Regions from separate parts of the Streptomyces sp. NBC_01260 genome, predicted to be linked through region 3. Evidence: riboswitches for the same ligand, from Rfam matches in the RefSeq annotation. Region 3 holds a riboswitch; each other region holds the start of a gene.
The links. A riboswitch is a leader RNA that binds a small molecule or an ion and turns the genes downstream of it on or off. The one in region 3 is predicted to bind S-adenosylmethionine.
Positions count from the first base shown of each region.

Region 1 (7,036 bases), 2.8 Mb from region 3:
GTTGGTGATCGTGGGGGCGCCCCACTTCTTCTCAAGGACGACGTTGCGGCCCTTGGGGCCGAGGGTGACCTTGACGGCGTCGGCGAGCTGGTTCATGCCGCGCTCAAGACCGCGCCGGGCCTCCTCGTCGAACGCGATGATCTTGGCCATATGAAGTGGTCCTCCCGGACAGGGGTGGATTTCTCCGGACCGAGTGGCGCCCGCGACGGACGGCCTGCCGCCTGCCGGTTCCTTGCCCCGACAGACCTGCGGGCCTCACCGGCCCGGTCCAAGTTTCTGTCACTCTCACCCGGAGAGTGCTAAGCCCAATGATTAGCACTCGACCCCGTCGAGTGCAAGCGCCGAAGGCTCCTTGAGGGGTGGCGGTCGGGCGACGGGCGGGCGCAAGCGCCCCCTCCGGAGTGCGGACAACCGGACAGGGGGCCGAGGGGGCCCGGACGCGCGGAGGGCCCGTACCCCAGGGGTACGGGCCCTCCGTGCGTGAGTAGTGTCGTTGGCCGACCGTGCCGAGCTCAGCCGACAGCGAGCTTGACCATGTCCGCCTGCGGCCCCTTCTGGCCCTGCGAGATTTCGAATTCAACTCGCTGACCCTCTTCGAGGGTGCGGTATCCGTCCATCTGGATCGCGCTGTAGTGGACGAAAACATCCGCACCACCGTCGACCGCGATGAAGCCGTACCCCTTCTCCGCGTTGAACCACTTGACGGTGCCCTGAGCCATGCCCAACTCCCCTATTACTGGCCCTTGCACAGGACCGCACTTCGCGGGCCCGGGTCAGAACCCACCCCCCGACAGGAGAGGGTGCGTGCGCCGGAACGCGTCGACCGCGGCCGAATGTATCTGCCCAACTGCCCTCTGCAACAGGTCAATCGGACGAGAATTCTGGGCAGCGCCGATCGCCCGAACATGAGTAACTCATGAGATTCCAGGGCAAGTCGGGCCAGACAAAGGCGACTTATGGCGCAAGAAGTTCAGGTACTTTGGCTGCATCTTGTCGTGGCCGGGCGCATTCTCATATGCGGGGGGCACGGGCAGCGGAGGGGACTTCCCACACTCTACCGCGCTCAACCATGCAGAATTGCCCCCTCCGCTTCTCTCGCGGAGGGGGCAATTCCGGTGACGCGGTGAAGTGGGAACGCTCGGGTCCCGGGGTCAGCAACCGCCCGCGACGGCCGGGATGATCGAGATGCCGGCGCCGTCCGGGGTGACCGCTTCCAGGCCGCCCTCGAAGCGCACGTCGTCGTCGTTGACGTACACGTTCACGAAGCGGCGGAGCTTGCCCTGGTCGTCCAGGACGCGGGCGGCGATGCCCGGGTGGTTCCGCTCCAGGGAATCGATGACCTGGGAGAGGGTCGCGCCCTCGGCCGGGACCTCGGCCTGGCCGCCCGTGTAGGTGCGGAGGATGGTGGGGATACGGACCTTGACGCTCATGGTGGGTGCCCTTCCTGGAGTCACGGGTGGCCGGAGGCTGCGGCAGCCTCTCAGCCGGTGCCGAGTCAGCTGGTGCCGAGTCAGCTGGTGCCGAGGCCGGCGGCGCGGAAGGCGTCCAGGCTCGGCCGGATCGTCGCCGTCGCCTGCGAGGTGGCGGCCACCGCGTCCAGCGTCTTGAGGCCGTCACCGGTGTTCAGGACGACGGTGGTGAGCGACGGGTCGAGCAGACCCGCCTCGATCAGCTTCTTCGTCACGCCGACCGTCACCCCGCCGGCGGTCTCGGCGAAGATGCCCTCGGTGCGCGCCAGCAGCTTGATCGCGTCGACGACCTGCTCGTCGTTGACGTCCTCGACGGCGCCGCCGGTGCGGCGGGCGATGTCCAGGACGTACGGGCCGTCGGCCGGGTTGCCGATCGCCAGGGACTTGGCGATCGTGTTCGGCTTCTGCGGCCGCACGACGTCGTGTCCGGCCTTGAAGGCGGTGGAGACCGGGGAGCAGCCCTCGGCCTGGGCACCGAAGATCTTGTACGGCTTGTCCTCGACCAGACCGAGCTTGATCAGCTCCTGGAGGCCCTTGTCGATCTTCGTGAGCTGCGAGCCGGACGCGATCGGGATGACGATCTGGTCGGGCAGCCGCCAGCCGAGCTGCTCGCAGATCTCGTACGCGAGCGTCTTGGAACCCTCGCCGTAGTACGGGCGCAGGTTGACGTTGACGAAGCCCCAGCCCTCGCCGAGCGGGTCGCCGATGAGCTCCGAGCAGAAGCGGTTGACGTCGTCGTAGTTGCCCTCGATGCCGACCAGCTCACCGCCGTACACCGCGGCCATGACGACCTTGCCCTGCTCCAGGTCGTGCGGGATGAACACGCAGGACCGCAGGCCCGCGCGGGCGGCGGCGGCGCCCACCGCACCGGCGAGGTTGCCGGTGGAGGAGCAGGAGAGCGTGGTGAAACCGAAGGCGCGGGCGGCCTCGACGGCGATCGCGACGACGCGGTCCTTGAAGGAGTGCGTCGGGTTGCCGGAGTCGTCCTTGACGTACAGGCCGCCGGTGACGCCCAGTTCACGGGCGAGGTTGTCGGCCTTGACCAGCTTGGTGAAGCCGGGGTTGATGTTGGGCTTGTCCGCGACATCGGCGGGGACCGGCAGCAGCGGCGCGTACCGCCAGATGTTGTCGGGTCCGGCCTCGATGCGCTTCTTCAGCTCGTCCGGGGAGCCGCTCGGCAGGTCGTACGCCACTTCGAGCGGCCCGAAACAGCTCGCACAGGCGAAAAGGGGTCCGAGCTCGAATCGCTCTCCGCACTCGCGGCAGGAAAGCGCCGCGGCGGGACCAAGGTCCACAGAGGATTCGGTGTTTGCTGCAACAGTCTGAACAGCCATGATGGCGAGGCCCTTTCTCCTCATCTTCCTCGTGACGCATTTCGCCACAAGACGGAATTGGCACCGTCCCCACCTGACCTCGCGGTCGGCGGGATGGTTGCCGGGACTTCAACGGGCCGTTCCCTCTGTCCCTCTGGATGAGCGCTGTGGCACTGGACCATGGATCCAGGCGTTTATCAGCGGATGGACCCCGGCATGCCACGGCCATCTGCGTTGTTCAAGACTGTAACCGAAGCACCGGACTGTTGAGATAGTCGTCCGAACCGCGAGATGGATCACATACAGGGAGTATCGACCGTGCTGGAAGAGGTCGAAGGCTGGCTGACCAGGCGTTCCTGGTCCTGTGCCGACCGCCCGCTGGAGCAGCTCCTGGCCGCCGGGGACGGCGGCCCGCACCGCGGGAGCGTGAGTGTCGTCCTGCCCGCGCTCAACGAGGCGGCGACGGTCGGGGACATCGTCCGGGTGATCCGGCGCGAGCTCATGGAGAAGGTCCGGCTGGTCGACGAACTCGTGGTGATCGACTCCGGCTCCACGGACGCCACCGCCGAGGTCGCCCGCCGGGCGGGCGCCCGGGTGATCCGCCGGGACGCGATCCTGCCCCGCATCCCGGCCGTCCCCGGCAAGGGCGAGGTGCTCTGGCGGTCGCTGCTGGTGACCGGCGGTGACATCGTCTGCTTCATCGACGCGGACCTGAAGGACTTCTCGGCCGACTTCGTCTCCGGCATCGTCGGCCCGCTGCTGACCGACCCCTCGGTGCAGTTCGTCAAGGCGATGTACGACCGCCCCCTCGGGGACACCGCAGGCCAGGGCGGCCGGGTCACCGAACTGGTGGCACGGCCGCTGCTCAATCTGCACTGGCCGCAGCTGGCCGGCTTCGTCCAGCCGCTGGGCGGCGAGTACGCCGTACGCCGCTCCCTGCTCGAACAGCTGCCGTTCCCGGTCGGTTACGGAGTGGAGCTGGGGCTGCTCGTCGACGCCCTGCACACGGTCGGCCTGGACGCGCTCGGACAGGTCGACGTCGGCGTCAGGAAGCACCGCCACCAGGACGGCCAGGCACTCGGCCGGATGGCGGCGGCCATCTACCGGACCGCTCAGCTCCGGCTCTCCCGGGGCCATCTGGTCCGCCCCTCGCTGACCCAGTTCGAGCGCGGCGAGCGCGGTTTCGTCCCGCACACCTATCCGGTGGACACCGAGGAGCGGCCGCCGATGCGCGAGATCGAGGAGTACGTCTCACGCCGCGCGGCATGACCGGAGCGCGGACGCACGCACGTTTGGACGGTTCGGGATCGGGCTAGGTTCCGCAGCATGGTCTCCGAGCACGCCCCTCAGCACGCCGCCCAGGTACTCGTCGCGTCCAACCGCGGTCCGGTCTCGTACGCGCTCCACGAGGACGGCTCGCTCGACGCGAAACGGGGCGGGGGCGGTCTCGTCTCCGGGCTGAGCGCGGTGGACGACAAGATGTGGGTCTGCGCCGCACTCGGTGACGGCGACCGCGAGGCGGTCCGCCGCGGGGTCGGGGAGCCGGGCGTACGGATGCTCGACATCGACGCGGACGTGCACGCCGACGCGTACAACGGCATCGCGAACTCGGTGCTCTGGTTCGTCCATCACCTGCTCTACCAGACCCCGGTGGAACCCGTCTTCGACGCGGAGTTCCGCCGCCAGTGGGCCTCCTTCGAGGCCTACAACCGGGCCTTCGCCGAAGCGCTCGCCGAGGAGGCGGGCGAGGGCGCGGCGGTCCTGGTGCAGGACTACCACCTGGTGCTGGTGCCCGGAATGCTCCGCGAACTCCGCCCCGACCTGCGGATCGGCCACTTCTCGCACACCCCGTGGGCGCCCGTCGACTACTTCCGGATGCTGCCCGACGACATCGCCGAGCAGGTGCTGCGCGGCATCCTCGGCGCCGACCGGGCGGCCTTCCTGACCCGCCGCTGGGCGGACGCCTTCATCGGCTGCTGCACGGAGATCCTCGGCGGCACCGGCCACACCCGCATCGGCGTGCACGGGCTCGGCGCCGACGCGGACTTCCTGCTCCGCCGCGCGCACGAGGCGGACGTGGACGACCGGATGGCGGCGCTGCGCGAACAGGTGGGCCCCGGCCGGAAGACGATCGTGCGGGTGGACCGTACGGAGCTGTCCAAGAACATCGTCCGCGGGATGCTCGCCTACCGGGCCCTGCTCGACGAGCGGCCCGAGTGGCGCGGCCGGGTCGTCCACGTCGCGTTCGCCTACCCCTCGCGGCAGGACCTCGCGGTGTACCGGGAGTACACGGCCGAGGTGCAGCGCGTCGCCGACGACATCAACGCGGCGCACGGGACGGCGGACTGGACCCCGGTCGTACTCCACGTCAAGGACGACTTCGCGCGCTCGCTGGCGGCGTACCGGCTGGCCGACGTGGCGCTCGTCAACCCCATCCGGGACGGGATGAACCTGGTCGCCAAGGAGGTCCCGGTCGTCTCCGACCACGGCTGCGCGCTGGTGCTGTCGCGGGAGGCGGGGGCGCACGAGGAGCTGGGCGACGACGCGGTCACGGTGAATCCGTACGACGTGTCGGCCACCGCCGACGCGCTGCACGAGGCGCTGACGATGGAGGACGACGAGCGCGCGGAACGCACGGAGCGGCTGGCCGCGGCGGCCACCGCGCTGCCGCCGCAGCAGTGGTTCCTGGACCAGCTAGAGGCGCTGCGCCAGGGCTGACAGGAATTCGACGACGGCTCCCGGTCCCGGCAGCAACAGGTCGGCGCGCTGAGCCAGTTCGGGCACCTCCGCCTCACCGCTGCAGATCAGCAGGCCGGGGGTGCCGTCGGGGCCCTCGGCGCGGAGCTTCTCCACGGCGGCGTAGGCGGCCAGGTCGCCCAGGTCGTCGCCCGCGTACAGCACGGACTCGGCGCCCACCTCGCGCACGTACCGCGTGAGGGCGACGCCCTTGTCCATGCCCGAGGGGCGCAACTCCAGTACCAGGCGACCCGGTTCGACGATCAGTCCGTGCCGGGCGGCGAGCTCGCCGAGGGGGCCGCGCAGCGCCTCGAAGGCGGCCTGCGGGTCCCTGGCGCGGCGGGTGTGGACGGCGAGCGCCTGCCCCTTCTCCTCTATCCAGGTACCGCGCCAGGAGTCGAACGCATCGAGTACGCCGGGAAGTTCGGCCCGTACGGCGGCGACGCCGGGGTGCGGGGCGGGGGCGCGGACGGTGCCGGAGGCGGCGTCCCAGCGTTCGGCGCCGTAGTGGCCGAGGACGACGAGGTGGTCCAGTCCCGCCACCCCGGCGAAGCCTCCGTAGCGGACCGCGACACCGGCCGGCCGGCCGGTGATCACGGCGATCGACGCGACCTGGGGAGCGAGTGCGGCGAGCGCCTCGACGGTGCCGGGGTGGGCACGGGCCTGCTCGGGGTCCGGGACGATGTCGGCGAGGGTGCCGTCGAAATCGAGCGCGATGACGGCGCGGTCGGGGCGGGCGAGGAGGGCGGCGAGGCCCTCCCGGCCGGCGGGGGTCGTCGGGGTCGGCAGGGATGGGGTGTGCGGGTGGCTGCCCATGCCCCGAGCCTATAGCCGGTAAGGCGCGACCGGGGCTCCGCCGCGAGCCCCGAGCCGGGGCCCCGGTCCTCAGCGGCGTCCCCGCCGCGCCTCCCGCACGCGCCGGAGCCGGTTCACCGTGACCGGATCGGCCTCCAGCGCCCGCCGGTCGTCCAGCAGCGCGTTCAGCAGCTGGTAGTAGCGGGTCGGGGAGATGCCGAGCCGCTCCCTGATCGCCCGCTCCTTCGCCCCGGGCCCCGCCCACGACTGCCGCTCGACCGCGAGCACCGCACGGTCCCGCTCGGAGAGCCCGGAAGGCGGGGCGCTCTCGTCGGGGCCGTTCGCAGGGAGGTCGGTCATATCAGCCAATATATTGCGCGGCCCGCGGACCGCTACTCCGCGCTCTCCGCCGTCGTGGACTCCTGCGCTATGCGCCCCAGCACGCTCTCGGGGCTCGCGCCCGGCTCGACCGCCTCGCCGATGTTCTTCTTGATCGACTCGCTGGCCCGGGCCCAGGACGTCTTGCCGAACGGGTAGAACTGCGCGTTCGGCAGCGCGGCCAGGAACTTGTGCAGCGACTTGTACTTGGGGTCGGTCTCCATCGAGCCCGAGGCGCTGTCGGTGACCGGCAGCATGTCGTACGTGTCGGCGAAGTCGATGACGTTCTTGTCGCTGAACATGAAGTCGAAGAACTTGCCTGTCTCGACCCGGTGCTTGTTCTGC
Region 1 is NZ_CP108464.1:3,625,314-3,632,349, forward strand. Features, by position in the region: gene groL (chaperonin GroEL) at 1-150, opposite strand, end outside; gene OG322_RS15950 (cold-shock protein) at 513-719, opposite strand; gene OG322_RS15955 (MoaD/ThiS family protein) at 1,152-1,430, opposite strand; gene thrC (threonine synthase) at 1,511-2,803, opposite strand; SAM riboswitch class I at 2,821-2,947, opposite strand; gene OG322_RS15965 (glucosyl-3-phosphoglycerate synthase) at 3,101-4,051, shown strand; gene OG322_RS15970 (alpha,alpha-trehalose-phosphate synthase (UDP-forming)) at 4,109-5,500, shown strand; gene otsB (trehalose-phosphatase) at 5,477-6,334, opposite strand; gene OG322_RS15980 (DUF3263 domain-containing protein) at 6,404-6,673, opposite strand; gene OG322_RS15985 (extracellular solute-binding protein) at 6,706-7,036, opposite strand, start outside.
Region 1: another riboswitch for S-adenosylmethionine. It lies ahead of thrC (threonine synthase); the one in region 3 lies ahead of OG322_RS03585 (hypothetical protein).

Region 2 (7,036 bases), 5.6 Mb from region 3:
CATCGTCGGCCGCATCGGCCGACGCGGCGCCGCCAGCGGGCTGCTCCACCATCCGTCACCTCAAACTGTATGTCCGCACGGCCCCGTCAGGAGTCGGCACCGGGCCTGTCGACTAGCTCGATCTGGTCCACCGCGTTGCACCAACGACAGCGCACCGACTCGATGGTCTCACTGACCACCTCGCGTTCCTCGACGCTCGACTCCCCGGCCAGGTCGAGATGGACGTATTCGACGACCTTGGAGGAGCGCGTCACGTCGAATCGCGTGAGGTTTCCGCAGAGCGTGCAGCGCCAGCGGGTCGCCTCGGTCGGCTGGGGAACCGTCGTCATCGTTGCGTCCTCTTTCGTCGGGCCTCGTGCTGCCACATAAGGATCTTCGCGGTGCGCCGTCGAACTGCGGATGTCCTGCCGTAACCCTACGGCCTCGCCGCATACCACCGGCACGGCGAGGCGGTCTGTCCTGTTCCCTCCAGTTGCGTCATGCTCTGTTCATGATCGATCGGCGGGCTGCGGCCGGCAGACTCCTGCGGGCGGCCACCTCGGGCGGGCCGCCGGTGACGTACGCCCTCATCGCCCTGTGCTGCGTGGTCTTCGCGATCAGCCCGCTCTCCGGGCTCAACCCGGTGTACGGCAGCGCGGACGCCCTGCTGTCCGCCCAGGCCGGGTACTTCGAGCGCTGGGGCGTGATCCCGAGCGAACTCTGGGACGGCTCCGCCCACGCCCTGCTCACGCCGCTGACCGCGCTCTTCGTGCACGGCAGCTGGCTGCATCTGCTCGGCAACATACTGTTCCTGTACGTGTTCGGAGCGATGGCCGAGGAGCGCATGGGCCACACCGAGTTCGCGTTCTTCTACCTCGGCTGCGGCTACCTCGCCCTGCTCGCCTACGCGGCCGCGCACGCCACGTCCGACGAGACGCTCGTCGGCGCGTCCGGGGCGATCTCGGCGGTACTGGGCGCCTTCCTCTACCTCTTCCCCAGGGCCCGGGTCACCAGCGTGTTCCCGTTCCTGCTCTTCCTGCCGCTGCGCTTCCCCGCCTGGATCGTGCTGATCTTCTGGTTCGTGCTGCAGTGGCTGGCCGCCAAGGGCGCCGGCAGCGGCCCCGGCGTGGCCTATCTCGCTCATGTGGTCGGCTTCGCCATCGGCTTCCTCTACGCCTGGGGGCGCTACCGGCGTGGCGCTAGAGTGAGATCTCCAGCCACGGCCACCGAGGGAGAAAGCCAGCCGTGATCACCGCGATCGTGCTCATCAAGACCAGTGTGGACCGGATTCCCGAGATCGCCGAGGCCGTCGCAGCGCTGGACAGCGTCAGCGAGGTCTTCTCGGTCACCGGTACGTACGACCTGATCGCCATGGTCCGGGTGGCCAAGCACGACGATCTGGCCGACGTCATCCCCGGCCGGATCAGCAAGATCCCCGGCGTCGAGGGGACCGACACCCACGTGGCGTTCCGTACGTACTCGCAGCACGACCTGGAGGCGGCCTTCGCCATCGGCCTGGACGCATAGGTACATACGTTCGGCCGGGTACGGACAGCTGTCCGTACCCGGCCGAACGCGTTCTGCGCCCCTCAGACCTGGGCGGTACCCCGGTCCGGGACGCAACGGCCGCCCTCGGTGCGGTACTTCCACTGGGCGCCCTCGCTCACCAGCTCCTTGACCGCCCGCACGAAGCGCTCGATGTGCTCGTCCGGCGTGCCGGCACCGAAGCTGACCCGGATCGCGTTGAGCGACCTCTCCCCCGGATCGGCCTCAGGCGCACCGCACTCGCCGACGTCCTGCGGGTCGCTGCCGAGCAGGGTGCGCACCAGCGGGTGGGCGCAGAACAGTCCGTCGCGCACCCCGATGCCGTACTCCGCGGAGAGCGCCGCGGCGAAGTGCGAGCTGTTCCAGCCCTCCACCACGAAGGAGATGACGCCGACCCGCGGGGCGTCGTCGCCGAACAACGAGAGCACCTTGACCGCGGGGACCTCGGCGAGTCCGGCACGGACCGCGGTGACGAGCTGCTGCTCCCGGGCGACCAGGCCCTCGAATCCGGCCTCGGTGAGCGCCTTGCAGGCGGAGGCGATGGAGTAGACGCCGATGACGTTGGGGGAACCTGCCTCGTGGCGGGCGGCGGTGGTGTGCCACTCGACGTCCACCCCGCCGCCGGCCCGCCGGGCCACCTTGCGGGAGGCGCCGCCGCCGGCCAGGTAGGGGTCGGCGTCGCGCAGCCAGTCGGAGCGGCCGGCCAGGACGCCCGAGCCGAACGGCGCGTACAGCTTGTGTCCGGAGAAGGCGACCCAGTCGACGTCCAGCTCGGCGATGTCGACGGGGTGGTGCGGGGCCAGCTGCGCGGCGTCCAGCACGATCCGCGCGCCGTGAGCGTGCGCGGCGGCGGCGAGCTCCTTGACCGGCCACAGCTCACCGGTGACATTGGAGGCGCCGGTGACGCAGACCAGCGCGGGACCAGTGGGGCCTCCCCTGCTCGAACGAAGCTGAGAGCTCGGGGAAGGATCGCGGTCGGCGAGTGCCCGCTCCAGCGCGGCGACGGCCTGGGCGGGGGTGCGCGGGGCGTTCAGGTAGGTCACGCGGGCGTCGCGCCAGGGCAGCAGCGACGCGTGGTGCTCGGTCTCGAAGACGAAGACCTGGCAGTCGGCGGGAACCGCCGCGGCCAGCAGGTTGAGCGAGTCGGTGGTCGACCGGGTGAAGACCACCTGATCGTCGGCGCGGCAGCCGAGGAACTCCGCGACGGTGACCCGGCTGCTCTCGAAGAGGTCCGTGGAGAGCTGCGAGAGGTATCCGGCGCCGCGGTGGACGCTGCCGTAGTACGGCGCGTACGCGGCGACGTCGTCCCACACCCGCTGCAGGGCCGGGGCGCTGGCGGCGTAGTCCAGCGCGGCGTACGTGACCTCACCGCCGGTCACCAGCGGAACCGTCACATCCTTCCCCAGAACGGGCAACGGGGCACAAATGGACTGGTCGGCGGCAGCGGTGAAGACAGACATGACGAACTCCCGTAACAGGCAGGCGAATTCCGCGTGCCCGCGGATACGCGGCAGCACGGAAGGAAGAAGAAGGGTGTGCGGAGGAGGGCCGAAAAGCCCTATCGCATTCGCTTGCTCACAGAGGCTCCCTGAGGACCAGGACCCCACGGGTGGACGTCTCACGACGTCGAGGGGTCCGCGCTTGCCGCAGACCTCGCTGCCTACGGCCTGGTCTTCACCCGGGGCACCCCGCCACGGACGGAGGGTTGCCGGACAGCGGGCCGGGGCCGTAGTCGCTGTCACTCATGACCTGCCCAGCATCTTGCCATACGTGGGTGAACGCGCAAGGCGCAGTCCAGATCATGGACTGCGCCCTGCTTCACATTCCCTGCGCTCAGGCGTTGCTGGCCCTGACCCATCTCTCCAGCGCCCGCCCGGCGGACCCGGAGTCGATGGACTCGGCGGCCTTCGCGATACCGGCGGCGAGCTGCTCGGTAAGCGTGCCCTCCCCCTGGTCCAGCGCGACCAGGGCCGCCGCCGCGTTGAGCAGGACGGCCTCCCGTACGGGACCGGTCTCGCCGGCCAGCAGCCGGCGGGCCACATCGGCGTTGTACGAGGCGTCGGCGCCGCGCAGCGCTTCCACCGGTACCAGCTCCAGGCCGACGTCGCGCGGGTCGAAGGCCTGCTCGCGCACGACGCCGTCCCGGGCCACCCAGACCCTGGAGGTCGCGGTGGTGGTCAGCTCGTCCAGGCCGTCGTCGCCGCGGAAGACCAGCGCGGAGTTGCCGCGTTCGGCGAGCACGCCCGCGACGATGGGTGCCATCCGCAGGTCGGCGACCCCGATGGCCTGGGAGCGCACCTGGGCCGGATTGGTGAGCGGACCGAGAATGTTGAAGGTGGTCGGGGCGCCCAGCTCCGCCCGGGCCTTCGCCGCGTACCGCAGGGCGGGGTGGAACTTCACCGCGAAGCAGAAGGTGATGCCCGCCTCCTCGGCCACCTCGACGACGCGCTGCGGGGGCAGATCCAGATTGACGCCGAGCTTGCCCAGTACGTCGGAGGAGCCGCTGGCCGAGGAGGAGGCGCGGTTGCCGTGCTTGACGACCTTGGCCCCGGCCCCCGCCACGACGATCGCGGACATGGTGGAGATGTTGACCGTCTTGGCCATGTCGCCACCGGTGCCGACGATGTCGACCGTACGGCCGGGCACGTGAATCGTGGTGGCGTGCTCGTACATCGCACGGACCAGACCGGTGACCTCCGTGACGGTCTCGCCCTTGGCGCGCAGGGCCACCGCGAAGCCGGCGATCTGCACGTCGGTCGCCTCACCGCTCATGATGCGGTCCATCGCCCACGCGGTGTCGTCGGCGCTCAGGTCCTCGCCGCGCAGCAGCGGGGTCAGCACGCCGGGCCAGGTACGAGCCGCCACGCTGTCGCCGCCGACCGGGGTCACAACGTTCATGGTCCGCTCCTGGGGTCCACAGCCGATAAAGGGATGTGACCACCCTATCGAGCGCGGGGGACAGCGAAGAGCCCCGTCCATCGTATGGATGGGCGGGGCTCCTGCTGTGGCGATCAGTTCAGGTGATCAGTGGTGGCCGTGGCCGCTGTTGATCTCCTTGTACTCCTCGGCAGAGGGCTTGGCGATCTGGTTGTCCTCGCCGTACAGGCTCTGGCTGAGCCTGGCCCGCACCTTGTGGACCAGGGACACCTTGCGCTCGACACCGTTCTCGTCGACCGTCGGGCCGATCTCGAGCGGCTTGTACTGCTCGTGCGCGGTGAGCGTGTGCAGCGCCGCGGGTGAGAGCGGCTCGTGGACCTCGACGAACTCACCGTGCGGCAGGCGCTTGATGAGCCCGGACTCGCGCCCGTGCAGCACCTTCTCCTTGTCCCGGCGCTGAAGGCCGAGGCAGATCCGCCGGGTGGCGATGAACGCGATGACCGGGCCCACGAAGATGAAGATCCGGACGAACCACGAGATGGCGTTCAGCGACAGGTGGAAGTGCGTGGCCCACAGGTCGTTGCCGCCGCCGATGAAGACGATGATGTACTCGGTGATCCAGGCCACGCCGAAGGCCGTACGGGTGGGAGCGTTGCGCGGGCGGTCCAGAATGTGGTGCTCGCGCTTGTCCCCGGTGATCCAGGACTCGATGAACGGGTAGACCGCGATGATCGCGAGCACCAGTCCGAAGGCCATCAGCGGGATGAACACACCCAGGACGAGCGTGTGACCCCAGAGGTTGATCTCCCAGCCGGGCATCACTCGGATCAGACCCTCGGCGAAGCCCATGTACCAGTCGGGCTGGGCGCCGGTGGACACCTGGTCCGGGCGGTACGGGCCGATGGCCCAGATCGGGTTGATCGAGGCGATGGCCGCCATGACGGCGATGACGCCGAAGACCAGGAAGAAGAATCCTCCGGCCTTCGCCATGTACACCGGGAGCAGCGGCATGCCGACGACGTTCTTGTTGGTCCGGCCGGGACCCGCGAACTGCGTGTGCTTGTGGTAGAAGACCAGGATCAGGTGTGCCACCAGCAGGCCCATCATGATGCCGGGCAGCAGCAGGATGTGGATCGAGTAGAACCGGGCGACGATGTCGCCACCGGGGAACTCCCCGCCGAACAGGAACATCGAGATGTACGTGCCGACGACCGGCGTGGCCAGGATCGCGCCCTGGGTGAAGCGGACACCCGTACCCGAGAGCAGGTCGTCCGGGAGCGAGTAGCCGGTGAAGCCGGTGAACATACCGAGCACGAACAGCAGGAAGCCGAACAGCCAGTTGATCTCACGCGGCTTGCGGAACGCGCCCGTGAAGAAGACACGCATCATGTGCACGAACATGCCGGCCAGGAAGATCAGCGCGGCCCAGTGGTGGATCTGCCGGACCAGCAGACCACCGCGGACGTCGAAGCTGATGTCCAGCGTCGAGGCGTAGGCCTCGGACATCCGGATGCCCTGCATGGGCTCGTACGGGCCGTGGTAGACGACCTCGTTCATGCTCGGGTGGAAGAACAGCGTCAGATACACACCCGTGAGGATGATGATGATGAAGCTGTAGAGGCAGATCTCGCCCAGCATGAAGGACCAGTGGTCCGGGAAGATCTTGCGCATGTTGGCCTTGGCCAGGGAGTAGATCCCGAGCCGGCCGTCCGCCCAGTCGGCCATCTTCTCACCGGCGGGCGCCTTGCGCTTCGTATCGGTCGCAGTACTCATCCGCGCTCCCAGAATGCAGGACCGACGGGCTCATCGAAGTCACCGAGCGCCTCGAGGTTACCCTCGCTGTTCACGCCGATCCGCAGCTGCGGAAGGGCGTGACCGGCCGGACCGAAGATGACGCGGGCGCCGTCGGAGAGGTCGAAGGTTGACTGGTGGCACGGGCAGAGCACGTGGTGGGTCTGCTGCTCGTACAGGCTGATCGGGCAGCCGACGTGGGTGCAGATCTTCGAGAAGGCCACGATGCCCTCGTGGGCCCACTCGCGCTCGCGCTTGTCCTTGATGTTGGACGGCTCGATGCGGATGATCATCAGCGCAGCCTTGGCGATCTGCGTCTGGAAGTCTTCCGCGTCCTCCTCCAGGCCCTCGGGCATGGCGAAGGTCAGCGAACCGACGGTCACGTCCTCGGGACGAAGCGGCTCCATCGTGTTCATGTTGATGAGCTGCTTGCCCTTGGCCCACAGGGTGGAGCGGAGCTTCTTCTCCGGCAGCGGACCGAGGTCGCGCAGCAGCACCACACCGGCGAGCGGCACCAGGGCCAGCGCGCCGAACATGGTGTTGCGGACCAGCTTGCGCCGGCCGAACGCGGACTCCTCGGCACCGGCCGCGAAGTCGGCGAGAACCTTCGCCTTGACCTCGGGCTCGGCAGAGATCGCGTGCCGATCGTCGGCGACCTCCACGTCGGACATCAGGGTGCGCGCCCAGTGGACGGCTCCCGCGCCGATCGCGAAGAGCGCCACGCCCAGGGTCAGCCCCAGGGAGAAGTTGAGCGCACTCACATGACCGAACGGGAAGATGTAGACGATCTTGTCGACCGGGAAGATGACGAAGGAGGCGATGAAGCCGACCGTCGCCAGCATGG
Region 2 is NZ_CP108464.1:6,357,209-6,364,244, reverse strand. Features, by position in the region: gene OG322_RS28380 (NYN domain-containing protein) at 1-49, opposite strand, end outside; gene OG322_RS28375 (hypothetical protein) at 87-329, opposite strand; gene OG322_RS28370 (rhomboid family intramembrane serine protease) at 491-1,228, shown strand; gene OG322_RS28365 (Lrp/AsnC family transcriptional regulator) at 1,225-1,506, shown strand; gene OG322_RS28360 (aminotransferase class V-fold PLP-dependent enzyme) at 1,569-2,984, opposite strand; SAM riboswitch class IV at 3,157-3,274, opposite strand; gene trpD (anthranilate phosphoribosyltransferase) at 3,358-4,422, opposite strand; gene qcrB (cytochrome bc1 complex cytochrome b subunit) at 4,549-6,174, opposite strand; gene qcrA (cytochrome bc1 complex Rieske iron-sulfur subunit) at 6,171-7,036, opposite strand, start outside.
Region 2: another riboswitch for S-adenosylmethionine. It lies ahead of OG322_RS28360 (aminotransferase class V-fold PLP-dependent enzyme); the one in region 3 lies ahead of OG322_RS03585 (hypothetical protein).

Region 3 (7,036 bases):
AGAGTGCGCAGCCGCCCCACGGCTGCAAGGAGGAGATGCGGTTCTTCCAGTCGTCCTCGAGGTCGAACTGGAAGTTGACCCAGCCGTCCTTCACACACGGCTCGGCGCCCCAGATGGTCAGGGACGCGCCTCCGTACTGCTCGTCCTCGAAGAAGGTTCCCTGGATGACCCCGTCCTGCGCCTGGTCGGCCATTCGGGCGTTGAACGCGTCACTGCGCACCGCTTCGGTCGCGGACAGTGGTGCCCCGGTGACCCGGCCTCCGCTGGCGGCCTCGATGGCCTCCGTGAACGTCCGATAACAACGCTCGCTGCCGGACGTCGCGTTCACTGTGCAGTGCGGGGCGCCACCGTCACCAGTCAGTGGTCCGGCCGTGTCCCGGACGGCTGCGCCGGCCGACGGAGCGACGGCGGCGGCCGAAAGCAGCAGCGCCGCGGTCAGGATGCCGGAGGTACGTACGGATCTTGCACGCATAGGCAACATCGCTTTCCTTGGGGTCAGTTGGCTCCCCGCGTCTTTCCGGGATCGCTCACGGCAAACCGGCCCGGTCGCGCTCTCTTTCGCCGACATGTCGACCTCGCAGTCCAGTTCCGGCTCGCAGCATTCATGCGTACCCGGACGCGGCGGCGGATGCCACGGTCCGGACTGCGAACGGGAGCCCCCGCCTTCCCGCCGCCGAGTGTTCGGCCGAATGCCACCGTGTGCACACTGCACGGGTCTTCCGCCGGCCCGCCGGTTCTGGAACACTCCAGTCGCTTTCGCCCTTATGTTTCCTCACCCCACAGAGGCCCCTCTCATGGAAGAACTCAACCGTCGCCGACTCCTGCAACTCGCCGGGGGAACGGTCGCCTTCACCGCGTTGTCGAGCAGCATCGCCCGGGCCGCGTCACTGCCCGCGAAGGGCCGTACGGGCACGCTCCAGGACGTCGAGCACATCGTCGTGCTGATGCAGGAGAATCGTTCCTTCGATCACTATTTCGGCACCATGAAGGGTGTGCGCGGCTACGGTGACCCGCGTCCGGTCACGCTGCCCAGCGGGAAGCCGGTCTGGCATCAGAAGGACTTCCTCGGACGGGAGGTGCTGCCGTTCCGGCCGCCCGCCGACGATCTCGGGCTGCAGTTCCTCCAGGACCTGAACCACGACTGGGCCGGTGGTCACTGGGCTCTCAACAAGGGCAAGTACGACCAGTGGGTGCCTGCCAAGACCGCTACGACGATGGCCCACCTCACCCGTGAGGACATTCCGTTCCACTACGCGCTCGCCGACGCGTTCACCGTCTGCGACGCGTACCACTGCTCGTTCCTCGGCTCGACCGACCCGAACCGTTACTACCTGTGGAGCGGGTACACCGGCAACGACGGCACCGGCGGCGGTCCCGTGCTCGGCAACGACGAGGCGGGGTACGGCTGGAAGACCTACCCCGAGCGGCTGGAGGAGGCCGGGGTGTCGTGGAAGGTCTACCAGGACATCGGCGACGGGCTCGACGCCGCCGGCTCCTGGGGGTGGATCAACGACGCCTACCGGGGGACCTACGGCGACAACTCGCTTCTCTACTTCAACAGTTATCGCAATGCCAAGCCCGGAGAACCCCTCTTCGACAAGGCGCGCACCGGAACCGACGTCAAGAACGGTGACGGGCTCCTCGACGATCTGAAGGCCGACGTCCGGGCCGGGACGCTCCCCAAGATCTCGTGGATCGTCTCGCCAGAGGCCTACAGCGAGCACCCCAACTGGCCCGCCAATTACGGAGCCTGGTACATCTCGCAGGTGCTGGACGCGCTGACCTCCAACCCCGAGGTCTGGGGCCGTACCGCCCTGTTCATCACGTACGACGAGAACGACGGATTCTTCGACCACGTCGTGCCGCCGTTCGTACCGTCCGGGGCCGCGCAGGGGCTGTCCACCGTGGACACCTCCGCCGATCACTTTCCCGGCGACATCCGGTACTTGGCCGGTCCGTACGGGCTCGGCCAGCGTGTGCCCATGACGGTCGTGTCCCCGTGGAGCACCGGCGGTTTCTCGTGCTCGGAGGTCTTCGACCACACTTCCGTCATCCGCTTCATGGAAGAGCGCTTCGGCGTGCACGAGCCCAACATCTCGCCCTGGCGGCGCGCCGTCTGCGGCGATCTCACCTCGGCCTTCGACTTCCGCCGCAAGGACACCGCACCCGTCTCGCTGCCCTCCACGGACGGATACGCGCCGCCGGACGGCAACCGGCACCCCGACTACGTACCGGCGCCGCCGGCCTCCGGCAGCGTGCCGAAGCAGGAGCCCGGCTCGCGGCGCACCCGGCCACTGCGGTACGCGCCCCTCGTGGACGGGGTGGCCGACCCGGCCTCCGGGAAGTATCAGCTCACCTTCAGCGGCGGCGACGCGGCCGGGGCGCAGTTCCTGGTGACGTCCGCGAATCGCGGCGACGGGCCCTGGACCTACACCACCGAGGCGGGCAAGTCGCTCTCCGACCGTTGGAACACGGCCTACTCCAAGGAAGTGACCGACCTCACCGTGCACGGTCCGAACGGGTTCCTGCGCGCCTTCCGGGGGCCCGGCAAGGCGGCAGGACCGGAGGTGACGGCACGTCATAACGCCACGAACGGAGGGCTCGACCTGACTCTCACCCATGCCGGCACGGGCACTGTCCAGCTGACCGTGCGCAACGCGGATGCCTACGGCGGCGGGGCGCAGACATTCAAGGTGCGTGCGGGCACGACCGTGAAGCACGCCGTTGACCTGCGGGGAAGCAAGCGCTGGTACGACATCACGGTGGTCTCGGACGCGGACGCCACGTTCCTGCGGCGGTTCGCCGGGCACATCGAGACGGGCGAGGCCGGCACGAGCGACCCCGGGCTCGTCACCGGCTGACCGACCGGCCCGTGCCGCGGCACCGGCTGATCGAGCCGTCATCGCAAGGACAGGGGTGCATGGGGACCGGGTCCGGCCCTGTCCCCATGCACCCCTGACTATCCGTCGGCTGTGCGGCGCCGCCCGTCGGGGCGTACCGCCCCAATGCGTTAGGGTTTTGACGGGTCATGAGCTCCAGCGCGCAGCCCCGGCTGGCTGGACGGCACCCCGCTCCGCTGCGGGTGCTCCGGGTGACGACCTGCCCCGTGCGCGAGGTGCGGGGAACAGCGGACCGTGGTGCAGGCGCTCGGGGTCCCTCATCCCCGGAAGGCGGGACTCACCATGCTGCGTCACCTCACCGGCTCGGTGCGGAGCGACGGTTGCGAGCGCTACGCCGCAGGCCATCAGGTGCACTGGATCCATGCCAAGAAGTGCCGGCAGGAGCCGGGGCAGGCCGTCGAGATACTGCTGACCGCCGGTGACGTCCGGGACGACGGGTGGGTCGAACTGCGTGCCGCGTTCGACTACGCGGGCGGCCTTCCAGAGGTGTGGACGCACGCTCCGGACCTGCTGAGGGAGGCGCTCGCCGGTCACCGCGGACGCGTGTACTGGCTGTCCCGGTGGCATGCGCTGAAGCTCGTGAACGGCGACGACCAGGTCGCCGGACTCGTCAACGTGGCCCTCGTCAGCGGGGAGTTGTGCGGCGCCGCGGCAGGCTCCAGTCAGCCGTAGCCGTAGCCGTAGCCGTAGCCGTAGCCGTAGCCGTAGCCGTAGCCGTAGCCGTAGCCGTAGCCGGGGCGAGGGCGACGCGTGGTCGGGCGCGGGGTGGTCGGGGGCGGTACTTCGAGATGTTGGTCAATTGTGTGGAGATGTCCGCTCGGGGCTTCGTTCGGGCTGCACATTTGATCGCAGTTGACCGCTGTGGCGTCACATAAAATCCTTATAGTGGGCGTGCGTTGATCGCATGATCGTGACGCGTGAAGCTTCCGCCACAGAAGTCAGGACGATGACGCGCCCCTCCTCCGCAGAGCCCGAGCCCACCTTGCCCCCTCCGGAGTGCCCCGCGCACGCGGCGCCGGGGGCCGTGCCGCTCAGCGGGCCCGCGTTCCAGACCGAGCCGCATGCCGTCTATCGCGCCATGCGGCGTGATCACGGGCCGGTCGCCCCGGTGGAACTGCTGGGCGGATTCCCCGCCTGGCTGGTGATCGGGTACCGCGAACTGCATCAAGTCACCAGCGACGGCGAGCTCTTCCCGCGTGATGTCGGCCTGTGGAACCAGTGGAAGAACATCCCCGAGGACTGGCCGCTGCTGCCCATGGTCGGGCGGCCCCTGCCGTCCATCTACTTCAGTGCGGGTGACGAACACCGGCGGCACGCCCGGATGGTCGGGCCCGCCCTCGAAGGAGCCGACCCTTTCCAGATCCGCAGCCACTGCGAGCAGTTGGCCGACCGGCTGATCGACGCCGTGTGCAGCCGGGGCACCGCCGACCTCGTCGCCGACTTCTGCGAGCCCCTTCCCGTACTCGTCCTCGCGCGGCTGGTCGGATTCCCCGATGACGAAGGCGCCGACATCGCCCAGGTGCTGAAGGACCTGGCCGACGGCGGTCCGGGGGCGCAGGAGGCTCATCTGCGTTTCGGGGAGCACATGCGGCGGCTGGTCGCCGCCAAGCGCGCCGAGCCCGGGGACGATGTGACCTCCCGGATGCTCGCCTTCCCCGAGGCCTTCACCGACGAGGAGTACATGCTCGACCTGATGGCCATCACGGCCGCCGGGCACCTCACCACCGCCGACTGGATCAGCAACTCGCTGCGGCTGATGCTCACCGAGGCCGAGTTCGCCGACTCGATGGCAGGTGGGCGGCGCAGCGTGGCCGAGGCCATGAACGAGGTGCTCTGGCAGGACACGCCGACGCAGATCCTCGCCGGACGCTGGGCCTCCCGGGACACCCAGCTCGGCGGGCAGCGGATCAGGGCGGGGGACATGCTGCTGCTCGGGCTCGGCGCCGCCAACACCGATCCGCTCATCCGGCAGAACCTGTCCGGCGGCGGTGCCTCGGCCCAAGGGGGCAACGGCGCGCATCTCGCCTTCAGCCACGGCGAGTACCGGTGCCCCTTCCCCGCTCAGGAGATCGCCGAGACCATCGCCCGTACCGGTATCGAGGTGCTGCTCGACCGGTTGCCCGACCTCGACCTCCGGGTCGCCGTCGCGGACCTCGTACGGCGGCCTTCCGCGTTTCTGCGCGGGACCACCTCGCTCCCCGTTCGGTTCACCCCCGTTCGTACGACAGGAGACCCCTCGTGAACTGCCCTCACGCCGCCGCGCACACAGCTGCCCCGGGCGGCGGGACCGTCGTCATCGACCCCATGGTCCAGGACCTGGACGGTGAGACGACGAGGCTGCGCGACGCCGGGCGGCTCGCCCGGATCGAGCTGCTCGGCGTGCCCGCCTGGACCGTCACCCGGCATGCCGACGCCCGTCAGCTCCTGGTCGACCCGCGGCTGGTGAAGGACATCGACGCCTGGGGGCTGTGGCAGAGCGGAGAGGTGACACATGCGTGGCCCCTGATCGGGATGATCGATGCCGGGCGGTCCATGTTCACCGTGGACGGCGCCGAGCACCGGCGGCTGCGGACCAAGACCTCCCAGGCGCTCACGCCTCGCCGGCTGGAGGCCATCAGGCCCGACATCGAGAAGTTCACCGGGGAACTGCTGGACGCCCTCGCCGAAGGCGGCAGGGACGGGGCCGTCGTCGACCTCAAGTCGGTGTTCGCACAGCCGCTGCCGATGCGGGTCGTCGGCATGCTGATGGGCGTGGACCCCGCCGAGAACGCCATGCTGACCAGGCAGTACAAGGCCTTCTTCTCGATGCTCACCCCGCAGGACGAACGGCTCGCCCTGCTGGCCGAGTTGGACGTCTTCTACGCCGGGCTCGTGCGAGAGAAGGCCGCACGGCCCACTGATGACCTGACCTCCGCGCTGATCCTTGCCGAAGAGGGCGGCGAGCCCCTCACCGAGGAAGAGGTGGTGGGCAATCTCAAGGCGATGGTCGCGGCCGGCCACGAGACCACCATCGGGCTCATCCTCAATGCCGTACGAGCCCTGCTGGCCCACCCGGAACAGTTGCGGATGGTCCTCGACGGAGAGGTCTCCTGGGAGAGCGTGATCGAGGAGACGCTGCGGTGGGACACCCCGACCACTCATCTGCTGATGCGGTTCGCCGCCGAGGACATCCAGGTCGGTGACGACGTCATCGCCAAGGGCGAGGGCGTCGTCATCTCGTACCGGGCGATCGGCCGGGACTTCGAGCAGCACGGCGCCGACGCGGACGCGTTCGACATCACCCGCCCCACCCCCATCCGGCACATGACCTTCGGCCACGGTCCGCACATCTGCCCCGGGGCGGGGCTCTCCCGGGTCGAGGCGGGGATAGCCCTGCCTGCCCTCTTCGCACGGTTCCCCGGACTGCGCCTCGCGGTGCCGGACGCGGATATCCGCAAGCTTCCGGTGATGACCCAGAACGACATGGAAGCCTTTCCCGTCCTGCTCAACGCCTGAATCCGAATCGGCCGGCCGCGCGGGCAGGGGAGTGCCCGCACCACCCGCGGAAGGACCCTCGCGGTCCTCCCCGCCGCACTTCTCCCGGCGTTCGCGCCCGGGCCGGGGGCGGGTTCGGCGAGCGGTGACCGGTCGCAGCTCAGCGATGCCCGGGCGGCCGGGCAGGAGACCGCCGGCCGGCTGGGCGCATGGGCCCTCGCGGCCACCTGAGCGGCCAGCGCGCCGGTCCCGCTGATGTCCCGAGCCGGCTGTCCGGCATATCGTGGCGGTAGCCGTACGGGCGCCGCTGATGGCCTGCGGCGGCAGGGGACACTGAGTCGAAGCGCTTCGACTGTTCTATGGACACGCTGTGCGTGCAGGTCTAGGCTCGAACCATTCGTGCATGTCACAGCCAAATACTGAGAAGTCGAAGCGCTTCGCCATATCTGGCCGAAACTGCCGATGCAGGCCGGTATGCGTGCCGGTGTCCGACGTCGTTCTGTGATGGAGAGCTGAATGGTCACCCTTGCCGAGGTCGCACAGCACGCCGGAGTCTCCGCGAGCACGGTGAGCTACGTCCTCAGTGGGAAGCGGTCCATCTCGGTACCCACCCGGGAGCGGGTGGAACAGAGCATCAAGCAGCTCGGCTACCACCCCAACGC
Region 3 is NZ_CP108464.1:786,427-793,462, reverse strand. Features, by position in the region: gene OG322_RS03595 (hypothetical protein) at 1-472, opposite strand, end outside; gene OG322_RS03590 (phosphocholine-specific phospholipase C) at 795-2,861, shown strand; SAM riboswitch class IV at 3,025-3,134, shown strand; gene OG322_RS03585 (hypothetical protein) at 3,183-3,572, shown strand; gene OG322_RS03580 (hypothetical protein) at 3,563-3,742, opposite strand; gene OG322_RS03575 (cytochrome P450) at 3,847-5,142, shown strand; gene OG322_RS03570 (cytochrome P450 family protein) at 5,139-6,395, shown strand; gene OG322_RS03565 (LacI family DNA-binding transcriptional regulator) at 6,891-7,036, shown strand, end outside.

Region 4 (7,036 bases), 7.7 Mb from region 3:
AGACCTACAGCGCCTTCGTGCAGGGTTTCATGCCGACGCTGACACGGCCCGAGGTGGACGTCCTGGACGGGCTGACGACCGCGATCATCGTCGACCAGCAGAGGCTGGGCGCCGATCCGCGCTCCACGGTCGGCACGGCCACCGACGCCAACGCGATGCTGCGGATCCTGTTCAGCCGGCTCGGGAAGCCGCACATCGGCCCGCCCAGCGCGTACGCCTTCAACGTCCCCTCGGTCCGGGCGAGCGGTGCCATCACCGTCGAGCGCGGCGCCAAGAAGACGGTGAAAGCGACCTTCGACCGTACGGGCGGCATGTGTACGCGCTGCGAGGGCCGGGGCAACGTCTCCGACATCGACCTCACCCAGCTCTACGACGACTCCAAGTCACTCGCCGAGGGCGCCTTCACCATTCCCGGCTGGAAGTCCGACAGCTTCTGGACCGTCCGGGTCTACGCCGAATCGGGCCTGCTCGACCCGGACAAGCCGATCCGCAAGTACACCAAGAAGGAGATGCAGGACTTCCTCTACCGGGAGCCGACCAAGGTCAAGGTCGAGGGTGTGAACCTCACCTACGAGGGCCTGATCCCCAAGATCCAGAAGTCGTTCCTGTCCAAGGACAAGGAAGCGCTGCAACCGCACATCCGGGCGTTCGTGGAGCGGGCGGTCACCTTCGCCACCTGCCCCGAGTGCGAGGGCACCCGGCTCAGCGAGGGGGCCCGGTCCTCGAAGATCAGGCGGATCAGTATCGCCGACGCCTGCGCGATGCAGACCAGCGACCTGGCCGCCTGGGTCCGCGACCTCGACGAACCCTCGGTGGCGCCCCTGCTCACCGCGCTGCGGCAGACCCTCGACTCGTTCGTGGAGATCGGCCTCGGCTACCTCGCGCTCGACCGGCCGGCGGGCACGCTGTCGGGCGGCGAGGCGCAGCGCGTCAAGATGATCCGTCATCTCGGTTCCTCACTCACCGACACCACCTACGTCTTCGACGAGCCCACCGCGGGTCTGCACCCCCACGACATCCAGCGGATGAACAATCTGCTGTTGCGCCTGCGGGACAAGGGCAACACGGTGCTCGTCGTGGAGCACAAGCCGGAGACGATCGCGATCGCCGACCATGTCGTCGACCTCGGCCCCGGCGCCGGGACGGCGGGCGGGACCGTCTGCTACGAGGGCACCGTCGAGGGGCTGCGGGCCGCGGGCACCGTCACCGGCCACCATTTCGACGACCGGGCCACCCTCAAGGACACGCTGCGCAAGCCCACCGGCGCGCTGGAGATCCGCGGCGCGAAGGCGAACAACCTGCGTGACGTGGACGTCGACATTCCGCTCGGTGTCCTCGCCGTCGTCACCGGAGTCGCCGGTTCCGGCAAGAGCTCGCTGATCCACGGCTCGGTCTCGGGCCTGGACGGGGTGGTGTCGATCGACCAGGGTGCGATCCGCGGCTCACGACGGAGCAACCCCGCGACGTACACCGGACTGCTCGACCCGATCCGTAAGGCGTTCGCGAAGGCCAACGACGTGAAGCCCGCGCTGTTCAGCGCCAACTCCGAGGGCGCCTGCCCCGGTTGCAACGGCGCCGGCGTCATCTACACCGACCTTGCGATGATGGCGGGCGTCGCCACCGTCTGCGAGGAGTGCGAGGGGAAGCGGTTCCAGGCCTCGGTGCTCGAATACCACCTCGGTGGCCGCGACATCAGCGAGGTGCTCGCGATGTCGGTGAGCGAGGCCGAGGAGTTCTTCGGCCAGGGCGAGGCGCACACTCCGGCCGCGCACCGCGTCCTCGGTAGGCTCGCCGACGTAGGGCTCGGCTACCTCAGCCTCGGCCAGCCGCTCACCACCCTGTCCGGCGGCGAGCGGCAACGGCTCAAGCTGGCCACGCACATGGGCGAGAAGGGCGGCACCTACGTCCTCGACGAACCGACCACCGGCCTCCACCTCGCCGACGTCGAGCAACTGCTCGGCCTGCTCGACCGGCTCGTGGACTCCGGCAAGTCGGTCATCGTGATCGAGCACCACCAGGCGGTCATGGCGCACGCCGACTGGATCATCGACCTCGGCCCCGGCGCCGGCCACGACGGCGGCAGCCTCGTCTTCGAGGGCACCCCGGCCGACCTCGTCGCGGACCGCTCCACCCTCACCGGCGAGCACCTCGCGGCCTACGTCGGCGCCTGAGGAAGGCCCTGACCGAGGCCCTCGGCTGCCGCCGTCCTGCCCGGTGTGTCCGGGAAGGCGGGGTGGTCGCCGAGGCGCCTCACGTAGTCCCGGAGCCGGGGGTGGCCGCCAAGGGTGCCGGCCGGGCCGAGATGGACGAGCGCCACCCACAGGTCCACATCCGCAGCGGTCAGCTCCTCGCCCAGCACGTAGGGCCGCAGGGCGAGGTGGTGATTCAGCAGGTCCAGCGCCGCCGAACGCTCCGAGGGCCCGGCGGCCGGGGTGACGTCGCGGTCCAGCAGGTCGCGGAGGGCTTCGATGTCCGCGGCGAGGCCCGGCGGGCGCAGGGAGGAGGGGCAGGCCTCGTCGTGGCCGGACAGCAGGCCCGCGAGGTCGCGGAGGATGTCGGGGGTGTGGTTGCTGACGATGCGTCCGCTCCACCGGTCGCACAGGGCGGGCGCCGTCAGCGCTCCGTCGTAGTGGTGCATCGTGGCCTCGTACGCGCTGCGCAGCGAGGCGTACGCATCGGGTGTCTCGGCGGGGTGTCCCAGGAGTGTGGTGGCGACCGAGTCCTTGAGGCCGAGCAGACCGAGGGTGATCGAGATGCGGAGAGAGCGCGGACAACTCGACGACAGGAAAAGCTCGTAGCGGTGCGGTGCCGGGTAGAAGCCGCCGGCCAGGCCGACGCCGATACGGCTGTGGATGCGGGAGGACCGCACCGCGGCCGTGGGGCGAAGGCGTGGGGCGAACGCGATCGCCCCGGGTGAAATGGGTTCGCACGTAGCTGAGTTGTCTGTGCTGGAACTGCGAGAAGCTGTCTCGGGCATGACTCTCCTATGGGAATCACTGTGGGAATCCCTGCGGGAACGAGGAAGCCGCCGCCGCCGCCTCGTGGGCACCAGCGGCCGGATGTCGACCGACTGCGCTTTCGTACCGGTCCGGATGGAACGGGCGGGCCGGTACGCGTCCGGGAATGCCGGGCTAGTAAGCGCTGGAGACCCGCTGCAGATCGATGTGCAGACGCCTCGTCAAGCCGTTCCTGGGCAATTCCCACCGGTCCCGACTTCGGGGCTCGCGAGACGCGAGACCACGCTTGCCCCGCCGCACCGGCAGGACCCGGTCGTCACCCGGGGCACCCCGTCGCGGTGGAAGGGTTGCCTGCCAGCGGGCCGGGGCCGATGAACTGCCTGAGCAGGGCGAAACCCGCACAGGAAGCGCTGACAATCGTGACCGTCCATGTCAGTTTCGGTGCCCCACGTGACGCCGTCAAGAAGGCCGGACGGGCCGTCTCGCCTGGTGGTCACCGGCGTTGACATTCCCTCGGGGGCCATGCCTAACTTGCGGCGCGGACCGGTGATGAGCGTCAGGAAATTCTCTGGTGCGGCAGTCGGCAACCCTCGTACGCGGTGGGGTGCCCGGGTTCGGACCGGACCGGTGGACGTTCGGCAGACGTGAGGCCCCGCGGGGCGGAATGGTGACGGTGAGAGCGATGCACGCAGCTGAGGGGATGGCTGCCTGGCGGTCCCGCGGCCGCGTCCTGCTGTGCGCGGACCGCTCCGTCGACCTGCAGCGCGTCAACAGCGCACTGTGTACGGCCGTTTGTCGCGTTTCCTGTTAAGGCTGACGGCCTTCTGAGCCTCTGGCCTCCCGGCTCTCCGCTCTTCTGAGCCTCAGCTTTCCGAGTCCTTGACGTCCACCGCTGTCGCGGTGCGCCCTCTCCCCGCCCGGCCCCCGTTCCGCGCCGCTCGCCGCGTCCCGCCGATTCGTCCCTGATCGGCGCGGCGTCGCTGCCGGCCGCGGTCCGGGCTGTCCGCATCCGCTGGAGCCCTCCGTGAGTGAATCTCCTGGCGTCGCTGTGTCCTCGGGATCAGCGCCGCCCCCCGAGGCGGTCACCCGCCCCGGCCCACCCTCAGCGCCGAAGCCCCTGACGGCGCAGCGGGTCCTTCCGCTGCTGCGTCCCGGCCGCTGGATCGTCACGGCCGTCGTGCTCGTGCTGGTCGCCCAGACCGTCCACGGCCTGGCGACCAACCCCTTCTACCAGTGGGACCGGTTCCAGTACTGGTTCCTGCGGCCCACGATCCTCGAAGGCTTGCTCATCACCCTCGAAGTCACCGTGTACAGCGCCGCGTTGGGGCTGCTCGGTGGCGTACTGCTGGCACTGGCCAGACTCTCCCCGAGCCCGGTGCTGCGCGCGGTCAGCTGGGTCTACACCTGGCTGTTCCGATCGGTGCCGCTGATCGTGGTCCTGCTGTTCCTCTACAACTTCAGCGCGCTCTACCGCACACTGAGCGTCGGAGTGCCGTTCGGCCCGGCGTTCTTCACCTTCGACGAGTCCCGCCTCGCCACCGACATGGCCGTAGCCGTCATCGGCCTGAGCCTCAATGAGGCGGCGTACGCCTCCGAAGTGGTCCGCGGCGGCATCCTCTCGGTCGATCAGGGCCAGCACGAGGCGGCCTCCGCCCTCGGCCTCCCGAGGCGGTACCAGTTCGCGAAGATCGTCTTTCCGCAGGCCCTGCGCTCCATCACCCCGAACTACGTCAACCAGCTGATCGGCCTGATCAAGGGCACCTCGCTGGTCTTCTACGTCTCGCTGCTCGACCTGTTCGGCTCCGTGCAGAGCATGGGCAGCACCTACCCCGGCGACATTGTGCCGCTGCTGCTGGTGGCCACCGCCTGGTACCTGATCCTCACCAGCGTCGTGTCCGTCATCCAGTTCTACGTCGAGCGGTACTACGCGCGGGGCGCGCTGCGCACCCTGCCGCCGACGCCGCGGCAGAAGCTGTGGACCGGTCTCGGCGATCTACGGGCTCGGGTCCGGAAGGAGACGGCGATATGACCGCCAGGGCGACCGAAGAGGCCGGGGCGATCGAGAAGACCGGCGCGGCCGGCACGACTGGGGCGTCCGGGACGGGAACGGCGGCGGAGATCGTAAAGACCCTCGCGACACGCCCCGCCGCGGTCGAGGTGCACGATGTGCACAAGTGGTACGGCTCCCAACGCGTCCTGGAAGGCGTGGCGTTGGCCGTGCGGCCCGGCGAGGTCGCGGTCGTCCTCGGACCGTCCGGCTCCGGCAAGTCCACGCTCCTGCGTGTGATCAACCACCTGGAGAAGCCCGAGATCGGCCATGTCAGCCTGAACGGCGAGCTGATCGGCGTACGCAGGCATCGCGGGCGCCTCAAGGAGCTGAGCGAACGGGCCATCCTGGCGCAGCGCAGCCGGATCGGGTTCGTCTTCCAGAACTTCAATCTCTTCCCGCACCTGACCGTGCTGGACAACGTGGCCGCGGCTCCGGTGGCGACCGGAAAGCTGACCGGAGCCGAGGCACGCGAACAGGCCCGCGGCCTCCTCGCCCGCGTGGGGCTCGCGGACAAGGCCGCAGCCTACCCGCGGCAGTTGTCCGGCGGGCAGCAGCAGCGCGTGGCCATCGCCCGCGCCCTCGCCCTGCGGCCCGGGGTCATCCTCTTCGACGAGCCGACGTCCGCGCTCGACCCCGAACTGGTCGGCGAGGTGCTGGCCGTGATCAAGGATCTGGCAGGCAGCGGCACCACCCTCCTGGTCGTCACGCACGAGATCGGGTTCGCCCGCGAGGTCGCCGACCGGGTCGTCTTCATGGACGCCGGCCGGATCGTCGAACAGGGTCCGCCCGAGCAGGTGCTGGACCACCCGCGGCACGAGCGGACCAGGGACTTCCTGAGCAAGGTGCTCTGATCCCACCTCCGGGCGCCCGCCTGTCGCTCCACGGCGTGACCCCGCGCCCCGCGCCGCCGGGCCCCGCCCGCACTCCCACCCCGCACTCCCGTCCCGTACACCCTCACCGCACCCGACAAGGACAGCCACCATGCGCACCCTCAGTCTCCGCAGCAGATTCCTCCGCGGCGTCACGGCCGCCGCGTCCGTCGCCTCTCTCGCCGCCGGGCTCGCCGCGTGCGGCGGCACGGGCGACGCCGCGACCAGGACCGACAGCGCGCCGGCCGGAACGGTCACCGTCGGCGCGCTCTCCAACGGCGCCGCCAAGGAGACCGAACTCAAGGTGCCCGAGGTGAAGTCGATCAGCGCCGGACTTCCCAAGCCGATCGCCGAGAGGGGCACGTTGGTGCTCGGCGTGGGCGCGCTGCCGGCCGGGTTCCCGCCGCTGGCGTACGTGGGCCAGGACCAGAAGACCCTCACCGGCGCCGAACCCGACCTCGGCCGGCTGGTCGCCGCGGTCCTCGGGCTCAAGCCGGAGCTGAAGAACTCGACCTGGGAGAACATGTTCGTCGGCATCGACAGCGGCAAGGTCGACGTGGCCCTGTCGAATGTCACCGACACCGAGGAGCGCAAGAAGAAGTACGAGTTCGCCTCCTACCGGGAGGACAACCTCGCCTTCGAGGCGCTGAAGAAGAGCACCTGGAATTTCGACGGTGACTACCGCAACCTGGCCGGCAGGACCGTCGCCGTCAGCGCCGGCACCAACCAGGAGCGAATCCTGCTGGAGTGGAAGGCGAAACTGGCGAAGGAGGGCGAGAAGCTCACCGTCAAGTACTACCAGGACAACAACGCCCTGGCCCTGGCCCTGTCCAGCGGCAAGATCGACATCTCCTTCGGCCCCAACCCCGGAATCGCCTACCACATCACCCAGACCGCGAAGACCCCCTCACCGACGCGTAACGCGGGCAAGTTCTCCGGCGCGGGTGCGACGCTCCAGGGGCTCATCGCCGCCACGGCGAAGAAGGGCAGCGGACTGGCGAAGCCCGTCGCCGACGCGATCAACCACCTGATCAAGAACGGCCAGTACGCCAAGTGGCTCGCCGCCTGGAACCTCTCCAACGAGGCCGTCCCCGCTTCCCGGGTCGACCCGCCCGGACTGCCGCTCGACAACGCCTGACCCACGTCCACGCCCACGCGTC
Region 4 is NZ_CP108464.1:8,536,144-8,543,179, forward strand. Features, by position in the region: gene OG322_RS38055 (ATP-binding cassette domain-containing protein) at 1-2,171, shown strand, start outside; gene OG322_RS38060 (glutathione S-transferase C-terminal domain-containing protein) at 2,156-2,869, opposite strand; gene OG322_RS41800 (putative leader peptide) at 3,132-3,257, opposite strand; SAM riboswitch class IV at 3,235-3,382, opposite strand; gene OG322_RS38065 (amino acid ABC transporter permease) at 3,982-4,986, shown strand; gene OG322_RS38070 (amino acid ABC transporter ATP-binding protein) at 4,983-5,858, shown strand; gene OG322_RS38075 (transporter substrate-binding domain-containing protein) at 5,989-7,014, shown strand.
Region 4: another riboswitch for S-adenosylmethionine. It lies ahead of OG322_RS41800 (putative leader peptide); the one in region 3 lies ahead of OG322_RS03585 (hypothetical protein).